One region of the Rhodoferax ferrireducens T118 genome, then DNA from elsewhere that is predicted to be linked to it. Evidence: predicted binding sites of a transcription regulator. Region 1 holds the regulator's gene; each other region holds the start of a gene.

Region 1 (5,133 bases):
CGCCGATGTCTGTGACGAAGTGATGGACAAAATGGGTTACGCACGCGGCCTGGTCAAGTACACCACCGAACACGCCATGCAGGAGCATTGGACCCAGTCGCAAACCTTGCGTCACGTGCTGCGCCCACGCATTCTGGTCTACACCGCCATTCTGGCGACGATTGTGATCGCGATGGTGACCAGTCTGGCGCTGCGCAAACCGTTCAGGGTTGATGTGATCCGGGATCGCGGTGTCATGGCGCGCGTGGTCGAGGCGGGCAAGATTGAGAACGTCTACCGTCTGCAAGTCATGAACGCCACTGAAACGGATCAGCGCTTCAAAGTCACGGTGTCTGGTCTACCTGGGCTTGAAGTAACCTCGGACAACGAATTGACGGTACCCGCAGCGCAGGCGCGCTGGCTGGTGGTGCGGACCCAGTTGCCACCCGAAGTGGCGCCGCCCGGCTCACATCCGATCAAATTCGAAATTGAATCAATTGACATGCATGTCCATGATGCAGAAAAATCCGTGTTTTTGGTGCCGCAATAAGGATAGTTTATGAAAAACGATACCCTCAAATCTCCTGAACCCTGGTGGAAGTTTGGCTATGTTTGGCTGGTCGTGGCTGGTCCGGCTATCGTGGTCGTGGCCGCTTTTGTTACTTTGTATCTTGCCGTGACGAGACCTGATCCGGTCATTACCGAAGACTATTACCGCCAGGGGATTGAAATCAACAAGACATTGGGAGATGATGCGCAGGCTGCCAGCATGGCACCAGCCCTGCAGGCCCGTAACCATGCGCAGACTGGCTTTGTCACCGGTTCCAAAGCTGTCCATAGGCCTTGAACGTAATGACCTCTGAAATACAGGACGCCCGATTATGTTGTCGCAACGCTTAATGTGGATTATCTGGCCTGCCTTTCTGGTGGCTGGTGTGCTTGAAGTGCTTGTATTTGCAATGGTCGATCCGCAGGACCTGCAGTGGTTCGGGCAACCCATCGGGTTTTCCCGTCAGGGTGTTTACACCATGGCGTTTTTTGTCTTTTGGGGCATCACCATGTTGGCCAGTGGCTTGACCACCTTGCTGTCGATGTCGCCGTTTGAAGTCAACCGCTGCCCTTTGCCGGCGAATGCACGCCCGGAGAGCTGCTCCAAGCAAGGGCGCTGCTGAGTCGGTTTTTCTCAGGCTGTTCCGGCACCGGATTTTGGATTGACAATATCCTTCAACGCGTCCGTGTTGAGGATGCGGACATGACGTTGTTTGACTTCCACGATGCCTTCTTCAGCGAATCTTGAAAATGTGCGGCTCACGGTTTCGAGTTTCAAACCCAAAAAACTGCCAATTTCTTCGCGCGTCATGCGGAGTATCAATTCTGACTGCGAGAAGCCGCGGGCGTGCAGTCGCTGAACCAGATTCAAAAGGAAGGTAGCCAGACGCTCCTCTGCGCGCATGCTGCCCAACAGCAGCATCACTCCGTGCTCGCGTACGATCTCGCGGCTCATGATCTTGTGGACGTGGCGCTGGAGTGAATTGACTGCGCGTGACAGCTCTTCAATACGATCAAATGGCATGACACAGACCTCAGCGTCTTCCAGGGCAACGGCGTCGCACGTGTGGTAGTCGTTGACGATTCCGTCGAGACCCACGACTTCGCCGGCCATTTGGAAGCCCGTTACCTGATCCCGTCCATCCTCGGAGGCTACACAGGTTTTGAAGAAACCGGTGCGAATGGCATACAGGCTGGTGAACTTCTCGCCATTGCGAAAAAGAAGAGAGCCACGCTTGACCGTGCGCCGCGCGGCGACCATGTCATCGATCAAATCGAGTTCTTCTTCACTCAGGCCCAAGGGCATGCACAGCTCCCGCAAGTTACAGTTTGAGCATGCGACTTTGATGGTGTGAGGGTTCATGATGTCATTTTGGCACTAATCATTGACCTGTCCTGATGTGGGTCAATTTTTTAGGTCTTACACTTCTTTATGATTCAATCTAGGTCAAGAGACGATTTCAATTATTGAGGCACATTTGTCAAAATTGACAAGGAATTTCCATGAACACAGCCGTTGCTGAACCAATTTCCGAAGACCTCATCCGTCGTTTCGATGTATCGGGACCGCGTTATACCTCTTATCCCACCGCGGACCGTTTTGTTGAGGCATTTTCAGTTGAGGACTATACCCAAGCCTTGAAGCTTCGGCGGGCTGGGGGGGCGGCCATGACGCTGCCATTGTCTTTATATGTTCACATCCCTTTCTGTGAATCCCTGTGTTATTACTGCGCCTGCAACAAGATCATCACCAAGCACCATGATCGGGCCGGCCCTTATTTGCGCTACCTGAGCCGCGAAGTCGATTTGCACACGGAGCAACTGGGTGTAGGACAAACGGTGACCCAATTGCATCTGGGTGGTGGCAGTCCCACTTTTTTGACGGATGATGAGCTGCGCGAGTTGATGGCCATGTTGCGGCGCAACTTTACCTTCGCCCCAAGCGGTGAATACTCGATCGAGGTGGACCCGCGCACCATCGACGCGTCGCGGCTCGATACCTTGGCCGAGTTGGGATTCAATCGTTTGAGCTTTGGGATTCAGGATTTCGACCCTGATGTTCAAAAATCGGTACACCGTGTGCAGCCGGCCGAACAGGTTTTTGCCTTGGTGGCAGCCGCCCGCGAACGCGGTTTTGATTCCATCAATGCGGACCTGATTTATGGCCTGCCTCTGCAAAGCCCGGAGTCATTTGACCGCACACTGGCGCAGGTGGTCGAGTTGCGGCCGGAGCGTATTGCCTTGTACGCCTATGCCCACTTGCCCGAGCGTTTCAAGCCCCAGCGCCGCATTCCGACCGTGGAGATTCCCAGCGGTGCGGCCAAGGTGGCCATGCTGGCGCGGTCCATGGCCGCTTTTATGGGTGCTGGTTATGTCTATGTCGGGATGGACCACTTTGCATTGCCGACGGACTCGCTGGCGATTGCCAAGCGGCAAGGTCGGCTGCATCGCAATTTTCAGGGCTACAGCACCCAACCCGATTGCGACCTGATTGGACTTGGCGTGTCGTCGATCGGCCGGATTGGCGCCACCTATAGCCAGAATGCCAAGACCCTGGAAGAGTATTACGACTATCTGGATCAGGGGCGCTTCCCCGTGGTGCGCGGCTTGGCGTTGACGCGTGACGACCTGTTGCGTCGCGCCGTGATCATGGCCATCATGTGCCAAGGGCAAGTTCTGTTCGAGTCCATTGAGTTGGCGCATCTGATCGAATTTCGCAAGTACTTTGCGCCTGAAATGGAAGCCCTGCAAAAGCTGGCGGATCAGGGCATGGTCACGGTGGACGATGTCGGCATTCAGGTCACTGACATGGGCTGGTTTTTTGTCCGCGCCGTGGCCATGGTGTTTGATCGCTATTTGCAGACCGACCGCACGCGCGCGCGGTTTTCCAAGATTATCTGATCGGGTCAATGCAATCCTCTCTGGCTGTCACCGCCTTGTTGATGGGCCTGGCCGGAGGGCCGCACTGCATTGCCATGTGTGGCGCTGCCTGTGCCGGGATCGGGCAAGCAGCAGGCCCGCGCAAGAATTCAGCCATGTGGAGCTTCCAGATCGGTCGGGTATTGGGCTATTCCGCACTCGGGTCGCTGGCGGCAGCCTCGATGCAGGGTTTGGGCTGGTTGACGGTGCAGTCGGCCGCGTTGCGCCCGGTGTGGACGCTGTTTCATGTCGCAACCCTGGTGCTGGGCCTGTTGTTACTCTGGAAAGCGCAGCAACCGGTTTGGCTGGAGCAGGCGGGCAAAAAAATATGGATTGGTGCACGCTCCCTGGCTGCCGGGCGGGGCCGGGGTGCGCCACTGGTGATTGGCGCTCTCTGGACTTTTTTGCCCTGCGGCTTGCTCTATTCGGCGCTGCTGGTTGCCGCTTTGACAGGCCATGCCCTTGAAGGCGCCTGGGTAATGGCCTTGTTTGCCTTAGGCACCAGTGTCTCCATGATGGCGGGTCCCTGGTTATGGCTGCGTTTGCGGGGTAATGGGGCTGGCGATTGGGGTGTGCGCCTGGCCGGTCTGGCATTGGCTGCCAGTTCGGTCTGGGCTTTGTGGATGGCGTATGCCCACGACGCCGCGCCCTGGTGCGCAACGCCTTGACGAGTCGTTTTTTGCCGACTCCGAGCGCCCGGTTTCAACGCGTCTTGACCCGGTCGCCGTCTTTGAGCTTGGTGTCCGGGTAGACGATCACCTGAGTATCCTTGGTCAGCCCCGTCTTGACCCAGGCCAGGGCACCGTTGCGTGCTGCCACTTCAATCTCTTTCAGGCGAGCATGGCCCTTGTCCAGCACAAAAAGGCCTGAGCGGGCACCAACCGGAAACAAGGCGCTGACCGGAATCATGACCGCGTTTTCCACGACTTGGACCAGCACACGCACATCCACCTTGAACCCGTCGCCCAATGCCTGCCATTTTTCGGGAGGCGAGGTGATGTCGATAATCGCATTGACGCGCTGTTCTTCCACCCCCAAAGCCGAGACTTTGGTGAATGCCGCCGGTTCGATGAGCCGAACTTGTCCTGTCAGCACGTCGGGTCCACCCCAGTTTGAGAGCTGCACCGCGGTGCCCGGCTTGATCTGCGCGGCATCTTCGGTCAGGATATCCACCACCACTTCAAGCTGGGTCGGGTCGCCCAGTTCCATGATCGGTGTGCCAGCCATCACGATGCCTTCACTTTGCTGCTGCACCTTCAGAACCTTGCCTGAGACGGGCGCCTTGACGTCATAGGCACGTTGCCGCCCACCCGGCGTGATCTGGGAGAACTGGCGCAAGGCAACGCGTGACTGTTCCAACTCATGGCGCGCGGCGGCCTCTTCTTGCCGCGCGCTTTCCAGCTCTTTCTCGCGCAGGCGCACGGCAAGTCGCCCGGTTTCATTCTGGTTGGGTGAAACAAAACCCTGTTGGGCAAGCGCTTCGCTGCGTTTGAGTTCCGCCTGCGCCTGGTCAAGCGCCGCGCCGGCTCGCCCGACGTTGGCCTGTGCCCGTGCTACCGAGGCCTGCATCGCACCAATGCGTGCACTTTGCTCGGCGCGGGTGCGCTCATCAAGCAGTGCCGGGGCCACGGGCCAGAATGTCGCGACGGGGGCGTCGCGCATCACCGTATCGCCTTGTTTGAGGAG
Region 2 (5,133 bases), 320 kb from region 1:
GCGTTCCTGGGTGTCGGCCAGTTGCATGTCCAGCTCTTCAAACCGGCTCTCGGCGATCACGCGGCGCTCCTGCAAGTCGGCCAGCTGCGCATCGACTTCGGCCAGGTCAGCGGCAATTTGTGCGCTGCGCACCCGGGCCTGGTCGGCCAACTGCGTCAAGCGCAGGGTCTCCACCTGCAATTCATGCGCCCGGCTTTGGCTCTCGGCCGCTTCACGACGCACGGCCACCAAACGCTGCGACGCATCGGCGTAGGCCGCCTCGGCGCGTACCAGTGCTGAGCGCGACTCGTCGCTGATCATGGCCTGTGCCCGGAGCTGCTTCTCCAGGTTTTCAATTTCCTGGGCGCGGGCCAGCAAGCCGGCCTGCTCCGAGTCGGGCGCGTAAAAACTCACGCTGTAGGCGCCCACGGCATGGCCGGTCTTCACAAAAATCGTCTCGCCCGGCTGCAGCTTGTCGCGGCTAGCCAGGGCGTCTTCAAAACTGGGGGCGGTGAAGCAGCCTTGCAGCCAGTCCGTCAATACGGCTCTTTGACCGGCATCGTTGATGCGCAGCAAATCGGACAGGCGCGGCAATACGGCGGCCTTTTCGGGCGATGCGGCCAGCGGTGGGCTGTAAAACGCCAACTTGGCGGGCGGGGCGTCATTGCCAAAGGCGCGCACCAGCTCCAGGCGCGACACCTCCAGCGCACCCAGGCGCTCGCGCAAGGCCCCTTCCAGGGCATTTTCCCAACCCTGCTCGATGTGAATGCGGCTCCACAAACCCTGCAAGCTGTCCAGCCCATGTTTGGCCAGCCAGGGCTGCAGCTTGCCGTCGGTCTTGACCCTCTCCTGCAAGGCCTTGAGCGCTTCCATGCGGGCCGACAAATCAGCCTGCCGGGCTGATTCAGTGTTGACGGCCTGTTGCTGCTGGCGCCGGTCGTCGTCCAGTTGCGGCACGGTCTCCTGCAACTCGTGCAGGCGGGCCTCGGCAATGCTGGCGGTCTCCTGGGCCTGATCGAGCTGGCTTTGCAGGTTCAGCAGCCGCGCTTCATCGGGCGCGGCCAAGGCATTGCGATCCGCGCTCAGGCGTTCGCGGCGCGTGGTGAACTGGCGCGCTTGCTCCTCAATGCCGCGCTGGTCTGCGGCCAGCACCTGAATTTGCTGCTGCACCTGGCCCACACTGGCACGCTGCTCGTTGGCGCCTTTTTGCGCCAGCCGCAAAGCCTCTTCCAGATCGGGCAATTGCTGGGCCTGGTCTTCCACCTGGGCGGCCAGCAGCTCTGTTTTTTCTTCCCCGACCATGGCCAGTTCCAGCAGGTTTTCTATTTCTGCCTGCGCGTCATCCTTGCGGGTGGCCCATTGGGCGGTTTGCTCCTTGAGGGTGATCAGGCGCTGCTCGACCCGGTGGCGGCCTTCCACCACAAAACGGATCTCGGCTTCCAGCCGGCCGACCTCGGTACTGGCCTCGTACAACAGGCCCTGCGCCTGGTTGACCTGGTCGCCGGCCGCATAGTGGGCCTGGCGCACGGTCTCCAGCTCGGCCTCGATGTGGCGCAAATCCGCCACCCGGCTCTCCAGCGCATTGACTGCGCCTTGTGCGTCCGCCTTGACCTTGGCCTGATCGGCCTCGGACTCGGTGCGTTTGAGAAACCAGAGTTGATGCTGTTTGAGTGTGACGTCGGCCGTGAGCGCGTTGTACTTCTTGGCCACTTCGGCCTGCTTTTCCAGCTTCTCCAGATTGGCGTTGAGCTCGCGCAGGATGTCTTCCACCCGCGTCAGGTTTTCACGCGTATCCGACAGACGGTTTTCAGTCTCGCGGCGCCGTTCCTTGTATTTGGAGACACCGGCCGCCTCCTCCAGAAACAGGCGCAGTTCTTCGGGTTTGGACTCGATGATGCGGCTGATGGTGCCCTGGCCAATGATGGCGTAGGCACGCGGCCCCAGCCCGGTGCCCAGGAAGACGTCCTGCACGTCACGGCGGCGCACCGGCAGGTTGTTGATGAAGTAGCTGCTGGTGCCGTCGCGCGTGAGCACCCGCTTGACGGCAATCTCGCCAAACTGGTTCCACTGGCCGCCGGCGCGGTGGTCGGCATTGTCAAACACCAGTTCCACGCTGGCGCGGCTGGATGGTTTGCGGGTGTTGGTGCCATTGAAAATGACGTCCTGCATCGACTCGCCACGCAATTCCGACGCCTTGGACTCGCCCAGCACCCAGCGCACCGCATCCATGATGTTGGATTTGCCGCAGCCATTGGGACCCACCACGCCCACCAGTTGACCCGGCAGCATGAAATTGGTCGGCTCGGCGAAGGACTTGAACCCGGATAACTTGATTGAATTAAGACGCACAGGAATCGTTGACGCTAGCTTAAGTTAATTTGAGGGGCGAGCAGTCTACCTTCCAAGCAGCCCGCCCGGACATTGCCATGATACCTTGTCGGTTTCCGCAAAAAATATCTGCTGGTGACCTTGGTGAACGGTTATCGTGATAGCCTTAATAAATTGCATTTGCCGGCTGGATCGCACAGGAAACGTCAACTATTTGATATCGGTCATGTTTTTTAAGATGAGTCGATCGGACACTTGGTATCGTTGATATTAATAAGGAGTTTTCATCATGTTCAAGCACATACTCGTTCCAGTGGATGGTTCACCGACAGCACAGCTGGCGGTTGAAAAGGCAATCCAGCTGGCCAAGGCCTTTGACAGCCGGGTTTCCACGATTTTCGTGATTGATCCCTACCCGTTCACCGGGGTTGGAACCGATTTTGCTTATGGTCAGGCTGAGTATCTGAGTGCTGCGACCGCCGAGGCCAATGCGGCCGTGAAGGCCGCCAAAGCTGCGTTCATGGACGCAGGCGTCAGCGTGGAAGCTTCCGTGATTGAATCTCACTCTGCCTGGCGTGGCGTGGTGCAGGCCGCTGAGTCAATGCAGGCCGATTTGATCGTTATGGGATCACATGGGCGCAGCGGACTGGAAAAACTGGTGCTCGGCAGCGTCACGCAGGCCGTACTGTCGCACACCAAACTCCCTGTGCTCGTCGTGCGGGACTGAAGGCGCCAGAGGCTCAACCGGGCGCCTCCAAACCAATTCTTAACCGCACTGTCCAACGTAGCCACAGGCGGTACAGAAATCACATCCATCTTTGTGAATGACGGTTGGATTTCCGCATTCCGGGCAGATTTTGCCGGCCATGGTACTTGGTGCTCCCTGATTTTTTGGGGCATCAAGCACGCCCATGTCACGCAAGGGGAAACCTTCCTCGTCAAGCACCCCAAGCATGGCATAGCGGTGAATAATCAGTCTCGCGACATACGCAACCGTTGAAGGCCAGGTCTGCTGGCGGCGCTCCCCACGCGGCAAGCCCGGCACAAATGCCATGAAGTGGCCCAACGGTTCAGCATAGTTGAGCAGCTTGCGCAGCTTCATGCCGATCCACGCCGGATCGATCACTCGCATGTCCAGCGAGAGCAGTCGGGCCAATCCATCGAGTGCTCTTGGGTAATTACCTGAAAAGCCGACGGAGCAAGGTCGGGTCACAATGGCACCGTCAGGACCGGGCAAATTCACCTCTTTGAGTGTGACAGTGAATGCCTCGCCAGTCGCGGGATTGTCGACATCCACCGACCATGCCAGCGTGCCCGAGGGACCAGTCTGCGGTTCGCCCCGGCTGAACATGGCATCCAGCACGGGCGTTGGCACTTTGGTGTCGTTGCCGCCCAAGGCCGTGAGTTGATCACAGCGCCAGCGAATGACCGCCGCCGTGGCAGCCACCACACCCGGGAACAGACGGAGTTGGCCATGCGGCGGAAATGGCATCTCAAACGAATGCTCCTCGGCGACCGTGGCCAATGCGTCGAGCTTCAACTGCAACCAGGCCGGATCATTGGCGCGCAAATCCATGGAAAGCGTTTTGGCGAGTGCGCCCAAACCACGCGGCTGCTCTGTGCCATTGACCCACACCTCGAAGGGTTTGGGCGCGCCGCCTTCTTCGGGGGCCAACTCACCAACGAATAATGCAAAGTCCCCAAAAGGGTGATGCACCATGAACGTCCAAGCCGGATTGCCCGCAGGCAGCTCGGGGCGACTCGGCCAGCGCAAGGACGACAGCACAGCGGCTGGCAGACGCTCCAGCGCCAGTCGCTGGTTCGCGCTGTCAATTTGCAAGGCTGTTGCGGCGGCTGGGGCGGAGGATGAGCCCAAGGCAGGCGTCACGCTCAACACCGACCCCAGCACCGAGTTGGGTCGATAGGTGGCCAAGCCCTTTAAGCCCGACTGCCAGGCCTCCATATACAGGTTCTGAAAGTCGGCATAGGGATAGTTAACCGGAACATTGACCGTCTTGGAAATGGCGGTATCAATAAACGGCGCAACTGCGGCCACCATGGCTTCATGGGCCTGGGCACTCATTTCCAGCGCGGTAACGAATGCCGGGGTCAGTGCGGTGTCCTTGCCATAAAGGTGGCGATAAAGGCGCCAGGCGTGATCTTCCACAGCATACTCTTTGAAGCTGCCGTCAGCCATGCGCTTTTTGCGGGTGTAACTCCAGCTGAACGCGGGCTCGATGCCGTTGCTGGCGTTATCCGCAAAAGCCAGGCTGATGGTGCCGGTAGGCGCAATCGAGAGTAAATGCGAGTTGCGAAGACCATGCGTACGAACGCGTTCCTTCAGGGCGGGTGGCAAACGCGATGCGAACCTCTGGCCGGTGAGGTAAAGATCAGCATTGAACAAGGGGAAGGCCCCGCGTTCTTGCGCCAGATCGACCGAGGCATCGTAGGCGGTGTCGCGCATCAATTCGGAAATATCGCGTGCCATGTCGCGTGCCGCTTGCGTGTCGTAGCGCAAATTGAGCATCACCAGAGCGTCACCGAGCCCGGTATAACCCAGGCCAATGCGGCGCTTGCTGCGCGCCTCTTCCTGTTGCTGTGGCAAGGGCCAGACCGTCACGTCAAGTACGTTGTCGAGCATGCGCGTTGCTACGCGCGCTACTTCGACAAAAGCCGCCTTGTCAAAACTGGCAGCCTTTTCAAAGGGTTGTTTGATGAAGCGTGTCAGATCAATCGAGCCCAGGCAACAGCAACCGTAAGGAGGCAAGGGCTGCTCAGCGCAAGGATTGGTGCTGGCAATAGTCTCGCAATAAGAGAGGTTGTTGT
Region 3 (5,133 bases), 310 kb from region 1:
TACGGGGTGGAGAACACCTCCAGGCAGCCGGTGGCGTTGGCAGCTATCAACTGGCCGTTGGTGGCCTGCATGGCGGCGTCGATGGCGTAGCGCGCGCCGAGCGCTTCGCCGCAGCCCTGACAGGCACGGTGGCCGGAATTGAGCGAGTTGCTGCGCTGGGTGTTGGCCTGTACGCTGCGCTGCTCGGGCGCGAGCAGGCGGTTACCAACCGTAAAAGTACCGGTTTGGTAAAACTTGACTAATGTTTGTTCCATGATTTTCCTAATCGGTTGAGGACAGAGCTGGCTCTTTGATTGGTTGAGGACAGAGCCGGTTCGCTTTGCGTAACTGCGGTCTGTCCCGCAAGTTTTCAGGCCAGGTGTGACGCGACCGTGCCGATGTCACGCAAAATGCCTTCGGCCACCGGACCGGAGCGACGTTTCTTCTTCTCGCGATCAAGCACACGGTTGACAATGTCCCAGTCGAGGTCCAGGAAGGTCAGCAGTTCAAGCTTGTCAGCAATGGCGTCAAGCAGCAATTTGTTCAAAGAGGCCTTGGTGATTGGCCGTCCACCCAAGCCGGCAACCACCGTCAGCACTGGCTGCGGCCGGTTACGCACGGCGCTGCGCACATCACGAGAAACGATACCGCCAATGCCGACGGCAAAACATTTCTCAATGACCACGATGCGCTTGGCGTTTGCTGTCGCCTCCCGAATGGCGTTAATCGGGAACGGGCGATAGGAGGTAATGCCGAGCACGCCAATCTTGATGCCCTGTTTGCGCATGTCGTCCACGGTGTCCTTGATGGTGCCCAGTACCGAGCCCAAGGCAATCACGATGGTCTCGGCGTCTTCCAGACGGTAGGTCTTGATCAAGCCGCCGGAGTCACGCCCAAAAATTTGTTTGAATTCGTCGGCAATTTGCGGAATCAGGTCGAGCGCCTGCATCTGCTTGGCATGCGCCAGGTAGCGCACCTCGGTAAACGCCTCGGGGCCCACCATGGCACCAATCGTGACGGGCTCGTTCGGGTCGAGCACCTGACGGGGTTCATAGGGCGGCAAAAATCGATCCACCTGGGCTTGGTCCGGCACGTCGACCCGCTCGTAGGCGTGCGTCAAAATGAAGCCATCCATGCACACCATCACAGGCAGCGATAATTCTTCGGCAATTTTGAAAGCCTGAATGTGCAGGTCCAGTGCTTCCTGGTTGGTTTCGGCAAATATCTGCAGCCAGCCGGCGTCTCGCATCGACATGCTGTCGGTGTGGTCGTTCCAGATGTTGATGGGCGCGCCAATCGAGCGATTGGCCACCGTCATGACAATTGGCAGGCCCAGCCCGGAGGCGTTGTAAACCGCTTCGGCCATGAACAGCAGGCCTTGGCTGGCCGTTGCCGTATAGGCCCGAGCCCCCGCAGCGGAGGCGCCAATGGCAACGCTCATTGCGGCAAATTCGGACTCGACATTGATGAACTCACAGTGTTCGAGGGAGCCGGACTTAACCATCTCTCCCAGGCCTTCAACGATGTGGGTTTGGGGTGAAATGGGGTAGGCGCAAATAACTTCAGGGCGGCTCATGGCCACCGCCAGAGCCACCGCATGCGAGCCTTCACATTGTTTAAGCATGGTGTGCCTCCCTCTTGGCTACGTGTTGTTTGACTATTTCATAGGCGTCCCGAGCGGCATCCTTGTTGCCTTGCGCGACCGCACCCTTGAATTTTTGACTGATGGCCGCCTGCACCGCTTCGAGCGTGATGAGTCCAGTGGCGGCCGCGAAGGCCCCCAATAGCGGCACGTTGGGTACCGGGCGCCCGACATGTTTGATGGACAGCTCGGTCGCGCCAACGGTCAGCAAATGGTCCCTCTGGAAGTCTCTGACGAACTCGCCCAAACCCAACTCCCCGAATGTGCGGGTGGTATTGATCAGGATGTAGCCATCTTTCTTGAGTCCGCTAAAAACATCTACCTGATTCAACAGAGTCGGATCCTGAATGATGATCGCATCGGGCTCCATGACCGGTTCGCGCAAGCGGATTTCCTGGTCGTCCATGCGGCAATAAGCCACCACCGGCGCGCCGGTGCGCTCTGAGCCAAAACTGGGAAAGGCCTGCGCATGCCGACCTCCCAAAAAACCTGCGATCGAGAGCATTTCTGCACCGGTCACCACCCCTTGCCCCCCACGTCCGTGAATTCGTACCTGAAACATCGTTGGCCTTTCGTGTTGCGGTCATGCAAAAGAGCGGGTTTGCGATCTGCATAATTCCGTCAGACGAAATTTTGCACCACGATATAAATTTTTAACTTGTTTTAGATCAATATTCGCGTAGACGCAAAAACCAGATGCTGACGCCGTGAAAGGTCAATTCAGGCCGCAATACAGGGATCGTTCGAGCCGTCTGTCGCTTTCGCTACCCGCGTCTGTATCGGCTCGCGCTAGGATCAGTCGGTTTCAATTTCCGGAGTTTTTCATGCCAGCACTTGCCACCTTGACCAATCACCAGATTCGCCTGGCCTCCCGTCCTGTCGGCCTACCCACCCGCGCCAACTGGCAAAGTACCCTTGAGGCGGTCGCGGAACCGGTTGAGGGCGGTGTGCTGCTCAAAACACTGGCACTTTCGCTGGACCCCGCCATGCGCGGCTGGATGAATGAAGGCAAAAGCTACATTCCTCCCGTGGCCATTGGCGAGGTGATGCGCGCTGGCGGGGTGGGCAAAGTCATTGCTTCCAGAAATCCGCAATTTGCCGTGGGCGACTACGTTTCGGCAGGATTCGGCGTCCAGGAGTACCTGACGCTGGTGCAAGCCGACTTCAAACGCAGTGGCCTGGTCAAAATTGACTTGAGCATGGGCACGCTGACGCAGTGGCTTAATGTGCTGGGCATGCCAGGCATGACCGGTTACTTTGGCCTGATGGACGTCGGCCAACCCAGGGCGGGCGAAACCGTGGTGGTGTCCGGTGCGGCCGGCGCCGTCGGTCAGACCGTGGGCCAGATGGCGAAGATCAAGGGTTGCCGCGCGGTTGGCATTGCCGGCGGCCAGGCCAAGTGTGACTGGGTAGTCAAAGAGTTGGGTTTTGATGCCTGTATTGACTACAAGGCCGGTCCCAGTGCTGTCAAGGACGGTTTGAAGCAACATTGCCCGGCAGGTGTTGACGTCTACTTTGACAACGTCGGCGGCGAGATTCTGGATACCGTGTTGACGCGTATCAACCGCGGCGCCCGCATCATCATCTGCGGTGCCATCAGCCAGTACAACAACACGACGGCTGTACAAGGTCCCAAGAACTACCTGAGCCTGCTGGTCAATCGCGCCCGCATGGAAGGTATTGTGGTGTTTGACTACGCCGACCGCTACCACCTGGCGGTGACCGAGATGGCGGGCTACCTCAAGGACGGGCGCATGAAAAGCAAGGAGGACGTCGTCAAGGGGCTGGATGCCTTCCCTGAAGCCCTCAACAAGCTCTTCAGCGGCGAGAACTTTGGCAAGCTGGTGCTGCAAGTCGCCGAAGATTGAGATTGATAACCGCTACTATATGTATAGCTAACTATGCTTATTTCACGGAGGCTAGAAGCCGATTTATTATAAATTTATAGAATAGTTGATTCAATCAATCAGCGTGGCGTAGACCAGATCACGAAACAGCATACGGTAGTACTCGCGCTGGTTGGGGGCCTGCAGCATTAGAACGGCAAACAGGTCTTCGGCCGGATCCACAAAGAAGGTGGTGCCTGCCATGCCGCCCCAGAAATAACTGCCGACCGAACCTGGCACCGACGCGACGCCCAGATTCTTGCGGACCGCAACACCCAGCCCGAAACCATGACCCGGCGGCAACAGGGCGCGCGATGCACCACTGTTCACAGGGATTTCCCCAAGATGGTCCGCGGTCATGAATTCGACCGTTCTGGGCCCCAACAGGCGCACGCCGTCGAGTTCGCCCTTGTTTAGCATGAACTGCAAAAATCGCGCGTAATCCATAGCCGTTGACGCCAGGCCACCGCCACCGGATTCCAGAGCCGCGTTCTCGCGCACATCGATCAGCCGCATTTGCACCCCGCCTTCGGGGTCGCGGGCAAAGGGTTCGGCAATGCGAGCGTGCTGTTCGGGTGGCACGGAAAACCCGGTGTCGGTCATACCCAGCGGCTTGAAAATGTGGTCCTGTAGATACGCGCCTAGCGTCTGGCCGCTGACTATTTCCACCACGCGCCCCAGTACATCCGTGGCGCGGCCATACTCCCATACGGTACCGGGCTCAAACAGCAGCGGCAAAGCGGCCAGTTGATGCGAAAGCTCGGCATTGCTGCGTCCACGCGAGCCGATTCTGATTTGCGCGTACTGCCGCTGCACCGATGCATTGCCCATGAATTCATAGGTCAGGCCGGCCGTGTGCCGCAACAAGTCCTGCAGCGTGGCCGCTTGTCGCACGGCTTGCAGTTGGACCGCCCCGTCAACCAGATGGGCCACCTTCTGCATCGCGTATTCGGGCAGGTATTTGGCCACCGGGTCATTCAACAACAGTTGCCCCTGTTCCATCAACATCATGGCGGCCACCGACACAATGGGCTTGGTCATGGAATAAATGCGGAATATGGCGTCCCGCGTCATGGGGGAATTCGTGGCTGGGTCCAGCGCGCCCAAACTGTCAAACAGGGCCAGCTTGCCGTGCCGGGCAATCAGAACAACGGCGCCGGGCAGGCGCTGGCGATCCACCTCGGCTTGCAGTACCGCCATGACGCGATTCGTGCGCTGTGGGCACAAGCCGACCTGATCCGGTGACAGACCGGGTAACACCTTGCCGCGAGGGTCAACCATCTGCTGATGCGTCCCGGCAAGCTTGGCCGACTTTGGCAGGCCACCCGCAATAGAGTTTTGAAACAAGTTGATCTCCAAAAAAGTAATGTCAATTTGTCGGCATGCCAACTCAGGTGGCGTTGGCGATCCTAGTCCAGCGCCCGGCGCGTGTATCGACCTCAAAGATGATGGTGTCAAGCCGCAATCGCCAGCCGGTCAACGGCTGGCCAAGGATATTCTGGTTTGAATCGGTCATGGTTCGATCGTTGCCCTGCGCGCAGGGTAATCCAGTTGACATCCAGGGCCTGATTGAAGCAAATCAATAGGCCAGGCGTTCCGGTCTGATTTCCTGCAGGATGGTGGTCG
Region 4 (5,133 bases), 1.7 Mb from region 1:
GCGCCGACATTGAAAAGGAAACCCAGGATCTCAAAGTGATCGTGGTGCCGGAGATCAATGCCGGCACGGCATCGCTGATTGCCACGGTCATCAACCCGGCGATCGGAATTGGCACTTTTTTGGCCCAAATGTTCTTGCGCAAGCCGCTGACTGAGGCCGCCACCCAGGAGTTTCACATTGACGGCAGTTGGGCCGACCCCCAAATCAACCGAGTGCAGCGCAAGACCGGGGGCGCAAATGTCGCGCCGCGCTGACGATCATGGGCTTATGGTGTCCTTTGTGTCCAGGCGGCGTCAGGTCTTTTCAACCGACGATGTTGACTTTGGCGCGGCGGCGTCATCGGGGGTGGTCGGCGCCGCTGGCAATTCACCCCGGCGGCGCCCGGAAAACATGGTCCACCAGACAATCAGCAGCAGCAGCAGCAAGGCTCCCAGCGCCTCCAGTAAGAGCAAACTCATGAATCGACTCCGAAGTACGGTCTTAAATACCTGGATTGTAGGGATGCTCGTCGCATGCAGCAGCGTGCCGATACCGCCTCAGCAACCCGCTGCGCCCACGGAAATGGCCGCGCCGCCCGTCGGCGCCCGGCCTGACGATGCCGGGCCCCTGCCCGAGCCCATCGTGCGCGCCAAAAGCCGCTGGACAGCGGTGCGTTGGGCAGAATTGCCTGGGTTCGAGGACGACACCTTGTTTGAAGCCTGGAACGCCTGGATCAAAAGCTGCGAGCGACCGGGCCCGGTGTTTGCGCCCTTGTGCAGCGAGGTGCGGCGCTTGAGCATCGGCGACGAGCCACAGCGCCGGGCCTGGCTGCAGGCCCGGCTGCAGCCGTACCGAATCGACACTTTGGCGGGTGACGCAGAGGGCCTGCTGACCGCTTATTTCGAACCGGTGCTGGACGCCACACGCAGCGCCAGCGCTGACTTCAGCGTGCCTTTGTACCAGCCGCCGCCGGGTCTGGCGCAAAACCTGCCTTGGTACACACGCGAGCAGATTGACACCTCGGCGCGGGCGCAGGCGGCGCTCAAGGGGCGTGAAATTGTGTTTCTAAGCGACCCGATCGATGCCCTGGTGTTGCAGATACAAGGCTCCGGGCGGGTGCGCATCCGCCAACCCGACGGCAGTCAAACCCTGGCGCGTCTGGCGTACGCGGGCTCCAACGGGCAACCGTATAAAAGCGTGGGCCGCTGGTTGCTCGATCAAGGGGCGGTGCGTGACGCCTCGTGGCCCGCCATCAAGGCCTGGCTGGCACAAAACCCGGGTCGCGTGAATGAATTGTTGTGGAGCAATCCACGCACCGTGTTTTTCCGCGAAGAGGCCATGTCGGAACTCGATGCGGCCTGGGGGCCCAAAGGGGCTCAGGGCGTGCCGCTGACACCCGGTCGCTCGATTGCGGTGGACCCGGGCAGCATTCCCTATGGCACGCCCGTGTGGCTGGCCTCCCATGGCCCTGGCCTCAACCTGCAAAAGCTGGTGCTGGCGCAAGACACTGGCAGCGCCATCGTGGGCGGCGTGCGCGCTGACTACTTTGCCGGCTGGGGCCCTGTTGCCGCCGAACTGGCCGGTCGTCTCAAGCAGCCCTTGCGCCTGTGGGTGCTGTGGCCCAAGTAGGTCCCCCGCAAGTTACCATCGACGTCAGCGGATTTTTTCGCCCCATTGCCCAAAACGAATGAATTTATGAACCAAGCCATGCGCGATATTGACGAGCGAACCAATCTGACCGGCAACAGCATGTTTGAGTTGCTTTTGTTTCGTTTGGGTCAGGCCCCGGGCTCGCAGCGGCGCGAGTTGTTTGGCATCAATGTGTTCAAGGTGCGCGAGATCATGGTGATGCCCGAGATCACTGTCATGGTCAATGCGCCGCCTGCGGTCATGGGGGTGGCCAATATTCGGGGTCAGATGATTCCGGTCATCAACCTGCCAGCCGTGACCGGCTGCAATCCGACCCAGGGCCTGGGCATTTTGCTGGTCACCGAATTTGCCCGCACCACCCAGGCGTTTGCGGTGGAGGAAGTCAATGAGATTGTCCGGCTGGAGTGGAAGCACGTGCTGTCGGCCGAAGGCAACGGGGGTGGCCTGGTGACCAGCATCGCCCGGCTCGACGGCAACGCCGAGAACACCCGGCTGGCGCAGGTGCTCGATGTGGAGCAGATCCTGCGCGACGTGTTTCCGCCACCGCCTCAGGCACTGAACGACGACGCCATGCTGCCAAAATTGCAGTTGCCGCCCGGCACGGTGATTTTGGCCGCCGATGATTCGGCGGTCGCCCGCATGATGATCGAGCAGGGCCTCACAGCCATGGAGGTCCCTTACATCATGGCCAAAACGGGCCAGGAAGCGTGGGACCGATTGCAGGCCCTGTCGGTGCAAGCCGCGACCGAAGGCAAGACCGCACAGGACAAAGTGGCCCTGGTCCTGACCGACCTGGAGATGCCCGAGATGGACGGCTTTACGCTCACGCGCAACATCAAGCAGGATGTGCGCTTCAGGTCAATCCCGGTCGTGATTCACTCGTCTCTGACCGGCAGCGCCAACGAAGGCCATGTCAAGAGCGTGGGCGCCGACGCTTACGTGGCCAAGTTTGTCGCCGAAGAGCTGGCCGCTACCATTCGCCAAGTGTTGACGCGTTGACGGCCAACACCGCCGGTCATCAAGGTGCTCGCTTGGATCGGCTGGCCATGGCCTGTGCCAGGCGTGCCTTGGCTTCGGGGTAGACCAGGGCTTCTTCCAGTGCGATATGTTCCTGGCACAGCGCCACGAACACCTCGGCACCGTGCTTGAACTCGTCGGCGTCAAACCAGTTGTTGCCCAGGGCAATGGCGCGCAGCTGCGGCCCCAGCTCGATCCAGTTTTCTTCGATCCAGCCATGGTCCTGGTGCAGGGCATGCACGGCCGCCACCAGGTCGGCATTACCGCTGAGCAACAGTGGCGGAAACACGTTCTTCTCCTCCTCGGCATGGTGCTGGCGCGCGGTGCTGGAGAAGAAGGCTTCGATGGCCCCGGCCTGGTGCTGGGCTTTGGCATCCACGCCTGAGGTTTCCATCTGCCGCACCAGTGCTGCCAACTCAGCCAGATGCATCTGCATTTGCTGGTGACAGGCATCCAGCGTTACAAAGCTGAAGGGTTCGGGAAAGGCGCTCATGGTTGACATCCTATTTAATCAATTGGGGGCAGAGCTTGTGGATGCACAACTGCGGGCTGGCGCGCAAGATTTCTGCCTGACCCCCATTATCAACAAGGGCCTGTGGCCACGCTTGAGCCAAGTCAAGCGCTTGCAGGATTGACGCAGCGCCATCAGCACGCCACCGACCGGCTGCCGTTTCAAGGGCACAATCACCCAATAGAAACCAAGCATTCATCCAACTCTCGAGGACACCCCATGGCATCCGGAAAAATACTCGTCGCCCAAGGTGGCGGCCCCACGGCAGTGATCAATCAGTCGCTGGTCGGCGTGGCGCTGGAGGCGCGCCGCTTTAGCCAGGTGGCGCACATCTATGGCGCGCGCCATGGCGTGCGCGGCATCGTTGATGAAGAGTTTGTGGATCTCACCCAGGAGACCAGCCACAACCTGGAACTGGTAGCCAACACGCCCTCAAGCGCCCTGGGTTCGACCCGCGACAAGCCTGATATCGCCTATTGCCAGGAGATTTTCAGGGTGTTGCAGGCGCATCAGATCGAACACTTCTTCTACATCGGCGGCAACGACTCCAGCGACACGGTGCGTATCGTCAGCCAGGAAGCACAAAAAGCCGGCTACCCCTTGCGCAGCATTCACATCCCCAAGACCATCGACAACGACCTGGTGGGCAACGACCACACACCGGGCTTCCCCTCGGCGGCGCGCTTTGTGGCGCAAGCCTTTGCCGGGGCCAACCTGGACAATGCGGCACTGCCCGGCGTCTACGTAGGGGTGGTGATGGGGCGCCATGCCGGTTTTTTGACCGCGGCGTCCGCCTTGGGCAAGAAGTTCCCGGATGACGGGCCGCACTTGATCTACCTGCCCGAGCGCACCTTTGTGCTGGAACAATTTCTGCTCGATGTCAAGACCACCTACGAGCGCTATGGTCGCTGCGTCATCGCCGTGTCCGAAGGCATTCATGACGCCCAAGGCACGCCGATTGCCGCGCTGTTGGCCAAGGAAATGGAGCACGACGCGCACGGCAATGTGCAGCTCTCGGGCAACGGCGCGCTGGCCGACTTGCTGTGTGACGAGATCAAGGCCAGACTCAAGATCAAACGCGTGCGTGGCGACACCTTTGGCTACCTGCAGCGATCGTTCATCGGCTGCGTGTCCGATGTCGATCAACGCGAAGCCCGTGAGGTCGGCGAGAAAGCCGTGCAGTTTGCGATGTGGGGCGGGCACGACGGCTCGGTGGCGATCAAGCGCACCGGTTTTTACTCGGTCGACTATGAGCTGCTGCCCCTTGACGCGGTGGCTGGCAAGACACGGGTGATGGAAGACGAATTTATCGCCGCCAGCGGCACCGATGTGACCGATGCGTTTCGCATGTACCTGCGCCCGTTGCTGGGGTCCGGCATGCCCGACGCCTTCCGGCTGCGCCACAATCCCGTGGCCAAGGTACTTCATAGATAAAATTGACCTCTAGCCCCCGTACAATATACATACTTAGCTATATATTTGGTAGCAAAATGACATCAGATCGAACCTTGAGACAGTCGGGCAAGCCCTGGCGAACCTTGCCAGCTGCGTGGCTGGGACTGATGTTGCTGCTCGGTGGTTGCGGCAGTGCGCCACCACTTGCGGCGCCGACGCCGATGCCGGTTGCAACACCGGCGGCCAAAGCAAAACCGGTCATCGGCCTGGTGCTCGGCGGCGGCGCTGCCAAGGGTTTTGCCCACATCGGGGTCATCAAGGCACTCGAAGCGCAGGGCATCAAGCCCGATCTGGTGATTGGCACCAGTGCCGGTTCATTGATCGGCGCACTTTATGCCGCCGGCAAAAGCGGCTTCGAGTTGCAGGCGCTGGCCATCCCACTCAACGAGTTTCAGGTCAGCGACTGGGTGCTGCCTGACCGCGGCATGATCAAGGGCGAGGCGCTGGCCCGATTCGTCAACACAGCGGTGGGCAACCGCCCGCTGGAAAAGCTGCCCAGGAAATTCGGCGTGGTCGCCACC

Evidence for each region. Region 1 encodes FNR, which switches genes on or off when oxygen is low (the NO sensors DNR and NnrR bind a similar motif). Its sites were predicted from a motif close to TTGATNNNNATCAA; they were not measured.
Region 2: a site for FNR is predicted at 2,522-2,535, ahead of RFER_RS11110 (universal stress protein). Genes of this name have one in related genera too.
Region 3: a site for FNR is predicted at 2,280-2,293, ahead of RFER_RS11055 (2-oxoacid:acceptor oxidoreductase family protein). Genes of this name have one in related genera too.
Region 4: a site for FNR is predicted at 3,252-3,265, ahead of RFER_RS01805 (hemerythrin domain-containing protein). Genes of this name have one in related genera too.

The regions. Positions count from the first base shown of each region.
Region 1 covers NC_007908.1:2,078,039-2,083,171, forward strand. Annotated here, with positions in the region: gene ccoG (cytochrome c oxidase accessory protein CcoG) at 1-529, shown strand, start outside; gene RFER_RS09780 (FixH family protein) at 539-826, shown strand; gene RFER_RS09785 (hypothetical protein) at 861-1,151, shown strand; gene fnr (fumarate/nitrate reduction transcriptional regulator Fnr) at 1,163-1,891, opposite strand; gene hemN (oxygen-independent coproporphyrinogen III oxidase) at 2,032-3,429, shown strand; gene RFER_RS09800 (sulfite exporter TauE/SafE family protein) at 3,438-4,115, shown strand; gene RFER_RS09805 (efflux RND transporter periplasmic adaptor subunit) at 4,150-5,133, opposite strand, start outside.
Region 2 covers NC_007908.1:2,397,986-2,403,118, reverse strand. Annotated here, with positions in the region: gene smc (chromosome segregation protein SMC) at 1-2,328, opposite strand, end outside; gene RFER_RS11110 (universal stress protein) at 2,597-3,034, shown strand; gene RFER_RS11105 (adenosylcobalamin-dependent ribonucleoside-diphosphate reductase) at 3,074-5,133, opposite strand, start outside.
Region 3 covers NC_007908.1:2,384,357-2,389,489, forward strand. Annotated here, with positions in the region: gene RFER_RS11045 (thiamine pyrophosphate-dependent enzyme) at 1-254, opposite strand, end outside; gene RFER_RS11050 (transketolase C-terminal domain-containing protein) at 350-1,603, opposite strand; gene RFER_RS11055 (2-oxoacid:acceptor oxidoreductase family protein) at 1,596-2,183, opposite strand; gene RFER_RS11060 (NADP-dependent oxidoreductase) at 2,446-3,489, shown strand; gene RFER_RS11065 (serine hydrolase domain-containing protein) at 3,580-4,788, opposite strand; gene RFER_RS24890 (hypothetical protein) at 4,898-5,023, opposite strand; gene ppsR (posphoenolpyruvate synthetase regulatory kinase/phosphorylase PpsR) at 5,087-5,133, opposite strand, start outside.
Region 4 covers NC_007908.1:362,635-367,767, reverse strand. Annotated here, with positions in the region: gene RFER_RS01820 (YhdP family protein) at 1-254, shown strand, start outside; gene RFER_RS23865 (hypothetical protein) at 294-458, opposite strand; gene RFER_RS01815 (murein transglycosylase A) at 391-1,608, shown strand; gene RFER_RS01810 (chemotaxis protein) at 1,675-2,628, shown strand; gene RFER_RS01805 (hemerythrin domain-containing protein) at 2,648-3,139, opposite strand; gene RFER_RS01800 (6-phosphofructokinase) at 3,377-4,591, shown strand; gene RFER_RS01795 (patatin-like phospholipase family protein) at 4,648-5,133, shown strand, end outside.